DNA from 2 places in the Streptomyces sp. NPDC044106 genome. Region 2 is predicted to be linked to the other one. Evidence: predicted binding sites of a transcription regulator. Region 2 holds the regulator's gene; the other holds the start of a gene.

Region 1 (3,361 bases), on a different contig from region 2:
CGGACCGCCGCCCACAACGCCCGCAACGCGCGGAAGCCGGACCGCACAGGGCACGGTGAAGCCGGAGCCCGGCCACACGGCGCCGAGCCGCACCGCGCCGACCGAGTTACACCGCACCGCGCCGAGCTACGCCGCCTCCGCCTCCACGATCGACGCGAACATCTCGGTCGGCAGGATCCGCGTCAGCCGCAGCCCCGCCACCGTGAGCAGCGCCGAGAACTCGTCCTCCGTGCGCTCCTGGCCGTCCACGATCGCCGCCATCGCCACGTCCAGGGTCTTGCCGAGGTGGGGCGCGTTGCCGGCAGGCAGGACGCAGTCGACGATCAGGAGACGGGCATCCGGCGCCATCGCCGCACGGCAGTTGCGCAGGATCCGCAGACAGGCGTCGTCGGGCCAGTCGTGCAGGACGTGCTTGAGGACGTAGATGTCGCCGCCCTCGGGGACCTGCGTGAAGAAGTCCCCCGACTCGGCACGCCACCTGCCCCGGACCGTGTCGTCCCCGGCCAGCATGTGCGTGGTCACCGCGGCCGGCTGGTCGAACAGGACGCCCGTCAGACCGGGGCGCCCGCGCAGGACCGTGCGGAGCAGCCCGCCGCGTCCGCCGCCGACGTCCACCACGATGCCCTTGTCAGGGAAGGGGTACGTCCCGGCGACCACCGCGTCGAACGGGCCCGACAGCGACGCCATGCCGCTGTCGAAGAGGTCCCGCAGCGCCGGGTCGTCGGCCAGGTGGTCGAAGAACGGCTTCCCGAAGAGGCGCTCGAAGGACGGTCCTGCCTGACGCACCGTCTCCTCCAGTCCCGCCGAGGTCTGCTGGAACGCCGGATCGGTCAGCATCAGGACCGCCGCGTGCAGGGAATTCGGCACGTCCGTGCGCAGGGCGTCGGCGAGCGGGGTGAGGTGGAACGCGCCCGTCCCGTCCTCGCGGAAGATGTCGCGCGTGGCGAGGTAGCGCAGGACCCGGCGCAGATGTCCGGCGTGCGTGTCGGTGAGTTCGGCCAGCTGCCCCGCGGTGCGCGGGCCCGCCGCGAGCCGGTCGGCGATCCGGCAGCGCGCCGCCGTGCGCAGCGCCGCCGAGAAGAGGTGCCCCAGCGCGTAATCGGCGAGCTGACCGGCCGTGTCCTGCGGGCCGTGGTCGCCGGTCCCGGGTGTGTCCACCATGGATGCCCTCCGTGAGAGTCGGAGTGTCCACGGTCCCAACGGAACGGCCGCAGGGGAACGCCACCCGGCGGCCATCCCCGGGCCGCGTGACCGGAAATGGGTCCCACCGCTCCTCGCCGTCCCCGCCGCGCATTCCGTGTCAGTGGCCGATTCCGGGTGATCGCTCACAGCGAACAAGTCGGGGGAACATCCAGACGCTCATAACCATTGAGTCGGTATAGCTCAACTTGAATGCCGAAGGGGAGATCATGGCTACTGAGTCCACCACGTCCACGTCGCTCACTCTGCCCGTGCTGCCGCTCGACGACGAGGTCGTCCTGCCCGGCATGGTCGTGCCCTTCGATCTGTCCGACGCGGACGTGCGGGCCGCGGTGGAGGCCGCGCAGGCCGCCGCGCGCTCCGAGGGCGACAGCAAGCCGAAGGTGCTCCTTGTTCCGCGCATCGACGGGACGTACGCCGCGACCGGCGTCCTCGGCACCGTCGAGCAGGTCGGGCGGCTCTCCGACGGCGACCCCGGCGCCCTCATCCGCGGCCGCGACCGCGTGCGGATCGGCGCGGGGACGACCGGCCCCGGCGCGGCCCTCTGGGTCGAGGGGCTGAAGATCGACGACGTTGTGCCCGAGCCCCTGCCCGGGGCCGTCACCGAGCTCGTCAAGGAGTACAAGGCGCTCGCCACCAGCTGGCTGAAGAAGCGCGGCGCCTGGCAGGTCGTCGACCGCGTCACGCAGATCGACGACGTCTCCGCGCTCGCCGACAACTCCGGCTACTCACCGTTCCTGACCACCCAGCAGAAGATCGAGCTCCTGGAGACCGACGACGCGGTGGCCCGCCTCAGGCTCGCCACCGAGCAGCTGCGCGAGCACCTCGCCGAGCAGGACGTCGCCGAGTCCATCGCCAAGGACGTCCAGGAGGGCGTGGACAAGCAGCAGCGCGAGTTCCTGCTGCGGCGCCAGCTCGACGCCGTCCGCAAGGAGCTGCGCGAGCTGAACGGCGACAGCAAGGACTCGGCCGAGGAGTCCGACGACTACCGCGCCCGCGTAGAGGCCGCCGACCTCCCCGAGAAGGTGCGCGAGGCCGCCCTCAAGGAAGTCGACAAGCTGGAGCGTGCCAGCGACCAGTCGCCCGAGGGCTCCTGGATCCGCACCTGGCTGGACACCGTCCTCGAACTGCCCTGGAACGAACGCACCGAGGACCAGTACGACATCAAGGGCGCCCAGCGGATCCTCGACGCCGAGCACTCCGGGCTGCAGGACGTCAAGGAGCGCATCACCGAGTACCTCGCGGTGCGCAAGCGCCGCTCCGAGCGCGGCCTCGGCGTCGTCGGGGGCCGTCGTGGCGGCGCGGTCCTCGCCCTGGTCGGCCCGCCCGGCGTCGGCAAGACCTCGCTGGGCGAGTCCGTCGCGCACGCCATGGGCCGCAAGTTCGTGCGGGTCGCGCTCGGCGGCGTACGCGACGAGGCGGAGATCCGCGGCCACCGGCGTACGTACGTGGGGGCCCTGCCCGGCCGGATCGTGCGGGCCGTCAAGGAGGCCGGGTCCATGAACCCGGTCGTGCTCCTCGACGAGATCGACAAGGTGGGCTCGGACTTCCGGGGCGACCCGGCCGCCGCCCTCCTCGAAGTCCTCGACCCGGCGCAGAACCACACCTTCCGCGACCACTACCTGGAGGTCGAACTCGACCTCAGCGACGTCGTCTTCCTCGCGACGGCGAACGTCCTCGAAGCCATCCCCGAGCCCCTGCTCGACCGCATGGAGCTGGTCAGGCTGGACGGTTACACCGAGGACGAGAAGGTCGTCATCGCCCGCGACCACCTGCTCCCGCGCCAGCTGGAGCGGGCGGGCCTGGAGAAGGACGAGGTGACGCTGGACGAGAGCGCGCTGCGCAAGCTCGCAGGCGAGTACACGCGCGAAGCGGGCGTACGCAACCTGGAGCGCTCCGTGGCCCGGCTGCTCCGCAAGGTCGCCGCGCAGCACGAACTGGGCGAGAAGGAGCTGCCGTTCACCGTCACGGACGCCGATCTGCGGGAGCTGATCGGACGACCGCGGCACGTGCCCGAGTCGGCGCAGGACCCGGCCGAGCGGCGCACGGCGGTGCCGGGCGTGGCCACCGGGCTCGCGGTCACCGGCGCGGGCGGCGACGTGCTCTTCGTGGAGGCCTCGCTCGCCGACCCGGAGACCGGGGCCTCGGGGCTCACGCTCAC
Region 2 (3,361 bases):
TACAAGGTCCTCGGCGTCCCCAAGGACGCCACCGAAGCCGAGATCAAGAAGGCGTACCGGAAGCTCGCCCGCGAGAACCACCCGGACGCCAACAAGGGCAACACCAAGGCGGAGGAGCGCTTCAAGGAGATCTCCGAGGCGAACGACATCCTCGGTGACCCCAAGAAGCGCAAGGAGTACGACGAAGCGCGTGCTCTCTTCGGCAACGGCGGATTCCGGCAAGGCCCCGGAGGCGGCGGCGGATCGTTCAACTTCGACCTGGGCGACCTCTTCGGAGGCGGCGCCCCGGGTGGCGGTGGAGCGGCCGGCGGCGGCTTCGGGGGCGGTCTCGGTGACGTCTTCGGGGGCCTGTTCAACCGCGGCGGCGCGGGTGCCGGAGCCGGTGCGCGTACGCAGCCGAGGCGCGGCCAGGACATCGAGTCCGAGGTCACGCTGAGTTTCACGGAGGCGGTGGACGGTGCCACGGTGCCGCTGCGCATGTCCTCCCAGGCGCCCTGCAAGGCGTGTTCCGGCACCGGCGACAAGAACGGCACGCCGCGTGTGTGCCCGACCTGCGTCGGCACGGGCCAGGTCTCGCGGGGCGGTGGCGGAGGGTTCTCCCTCACCGATCCGTGCATGGACTGCAAGGGCCGTGGGCTGATCGCCCAGGACCCCTGCGAGGTCTGCGGCGGCAGTGGCCGCGCCAAGTCGTCCCGGACGATGCAGGTGCGGATTCCGGCCGGTGTCTCGGACGGGCAGCGCATCCGCCTGCGCGGCAAGGGCGCACCCGGTGAGCGCGGCGGCCCGGCCGGTGACCTGTACGTGGTCGTGCACGTCGACACCCACCCGGTCTTCGGCCGCAAGGGCGACAACCTCACGGTCACGGTGCCGGTGACGTATCCGGAGGCGGCGCTGGGCGGCGAGGTGAAGGTGCCCACGCTGGGCGGCCCGTCCGTCACCCTGAAGCTGCCCGCGGGCACGCCGAACGGACGTACGATGCGGGCCCGCGGCAAGGGAGCGGTCCGCAAGGACGGCAGCCGCGGCGACCTGCTCGTGACGGTGGAGGTCGCGGTTCCGACGTCGTTGAGCGACGGGGCGAAGGAAGCCCTGGAGAGCTACCGCAAGGCGACTGCGGACGACGATCCGCGGGCAGAACTGTTCCAGGCCGCGAAGGGAGCATGAGATGGACGGCCGTCGTCGACAGCCCGGACTGAGCAGGGCGTATCAGCTGACCGATGAGACGCCGGTCTACGTCATCTCGGTGGCCGCCCAGTTGAGCGGCCTGCACCCCCAGACCCTGCGGCAGTACGACCGCCTGGGCCTGGTCTCCCCGGACCGCACCCCGGGACGCGGCCGTCGCTACTCCGCCCGCGACATCGAGCTGCTGCGTACCGTGCAGCAGTTGTCGCAGGAGGAGGGCATCAACCTCGCCGGCATCAAGCGGATCATCGAGCTGGAGAACCAGGTCGCCGCGCTCCAGTCGCGCGTCGCGGAGCTCTCCTCGGCCGTGGAGGGCGCCGCCGTCGCCATGCAGCAGCGTGAGGCGGCGGTGCACGCTTCGTACCGCCGCGACCTCGTCCCCTACCAGGACGTGCAGCAGGCGAGCGCGCTGGTGGTGTGGCGGCCCAAGCGGACGTCCGAGCAGTAGGTTCCGTAACCTGAAACAGGGCCGGGAGGTGACCACCTCCCGGCCCTGTTTCGATGTGGGCCGACGGTTTTACCGGGGGAGTTGAGCTGACCATGGCCATGGTGGGGTTGTTCTGGATCGCCGAGGGCGATGTGTACGTGGGGGCGAAACCGGCCGGGCTCGCCGCCGGGGTGCGGCTGTCCCCGGAGGGCGTACTGGCCCTCGGCGACCGGCAGTCCGGCATGTGGCCGTGGGAGGACGTGCGCGCCCTGACGGTCGACGACGTCCCGGTGAAGTCCCTGCGGCGGCATGTGGGCGCGGCGGTCGACCTGGTCCTCACGGTCGGCCTGGGCGGCGGCGACGAGGCCCCCACGATGACGGTGCGCCTGACGGCCCCCGACGGCGACAAGGAACTGACGGCGTACACCGCGGCGGCGATCGGCTACTCCCAGACGGAGTACGACCTCTCCCGCGCGCTCCTGTCCCGCCTCACGGAGGGCGCGGGCTCGCTCCTCACGACGCTGACCGCGATGGCGGACTGGGGCCGTCGCCACGAGGGCGGGTCGCCGCGGGCGGCGGAGCGGGAGGCGTTGTTGCGGGAGTGGGTTGCGGGGAGTGGGGGGTGAGGGTGAGGGGTGAGGCGTCTGCCCGTGCCCGTGTCCGTGTCCGTGTCCCTGGCCCTGTCCCGGGCCCTGGCCCTATCTCTGGTGATGGTCCAGGATCTTTGACTGCCCTATGAGGTAGCCGAGTTGGGCCCGGCTGTGACTGCCGAGCGTGCTGGCCAGTTTGGCGATGTGGACGCGGGCGGTGCGGATGTTCATGCCGAGCCGGTCGGCGACCTCCGCGTCGGTGAGGCCTTCGACGAGGAGCCCCGCGATGGCGTGCTGGCGGGCGGTGATGCCGTTCTCGGGCGGCTGGGGGGCGGCCTGCGGCCACATGGGGGTCGCCAGCCCCCAGAGCCGCCAGAAGGTCGTGGCGAAGTACTCGACGAGGGCCGGGTGGCGCAGTTCGAGGGCGACGCTGCGGTCCCGGCTCGCGGGGATGAACGCCACGGTCCGGTCGAAGACGAAGAGCCGGTCGGTCACCTCGTGCAGGGTCCGGGCCTCGGCGTCGCCGGTGAGCTGCTCGAAGTAGGCCAGCACGGGCAGGGAATGGCGCGTTGTGTGCTGGTAGAGAGTGCGCATTCGGCACCCTCGGGTGAGAAGGGCCTGGTCCCGTGGGAAGACTTCGGCCAGGGTCTCGGGCGGTCGCGTCCCGCCGGGCTGTACGGCGAGGAATTCCTCCGTGACCCGGCCCATCGCGCGGTCGATGGCCGCGTTGATCGCGTCGAGCCCGTCGAGCACGATGACGGAGCGGTCGCCCGTTCCGGAACAGGCGTCGGCGCCGAACCGCACGTCGAGGACGGCGGGGTCGATGGGGACGGAGGGGCGCAGCCGTTCCGGGTCGTCGGGGTGGGGTTCCAGGATCCCCAGCTCCTCCAGGCAGGGAGCGCCTACGGCCTCACTGCGCAGAATGCGCCCCTCGCGGAGGGAGCGCCGGTAGACGCCCAGCCCCTCCGGGCAGAGTTCGTCGACGGCGTGCGGTAAGTGCTTCGTGGCCATTCGGTCCCCCTCCTGCCTGGTTGAAGCGCCGCGATTCTATGCAGGCGAGGAGTGGGCCGGTCCGGATGCCGTAGTTCAAGTGTCTACTTATGGACGGCCCCGCGAACGTGTCTTATTTCCGTCCGGTTCCCACGCCCGTCATGTCGTTCTTCCC

What was found. Region 2 encodes HspR, which represses chaperone genes until heat shock. Its sites were predicted from a motif close to TTGAGNNNNNNNNNCTCAA; they were not measured.
Region 1: a site for HspR is predicted at 1,369-1,387, ahead of lon (endopeptidase La). Genes of this name have one in related genera too.

Annotation. Positions count from the first base shown of each region.
Region 1 covers NZ_JBWKFZ010000001.1:139,612-142,972, reverse strand. Annotated here, with positions in the region: gene AC07DI_RS00660 (rhomboid-like protein) at 1-59, shown strand, start outside; gene AC07DI_RS00655 (methyltransferase) at 127-1,161, opposite strand; gene lon (endopeptidase La) at 1,410-3,361, shown strand, end outside.
Region 2 covers NZ_JBWKFZ010000015.1:204,658-208,018, reverse strand. Annotated here, with positions in the region: gene dnaJ (molecular chaperone DnaJ) at 1-1,161, shown strand, start outside; gene AC07DI_RS27605 (heat shock protein transcriptional repressor HspR) at 1,163-1,627, shown strand; gene AC07DI_RS27600 (hypothetical protein) at 1,720-2,232, shown strand; gene AC07DI_RS27595 (helix-turn-helix transcriptional regulator) at 2,305-3,207, opposite strand; gene AC07DI_RS27590 (helix-turn-helix transcriptional regulator) at 3,346-3,361, opposite strand, start outside.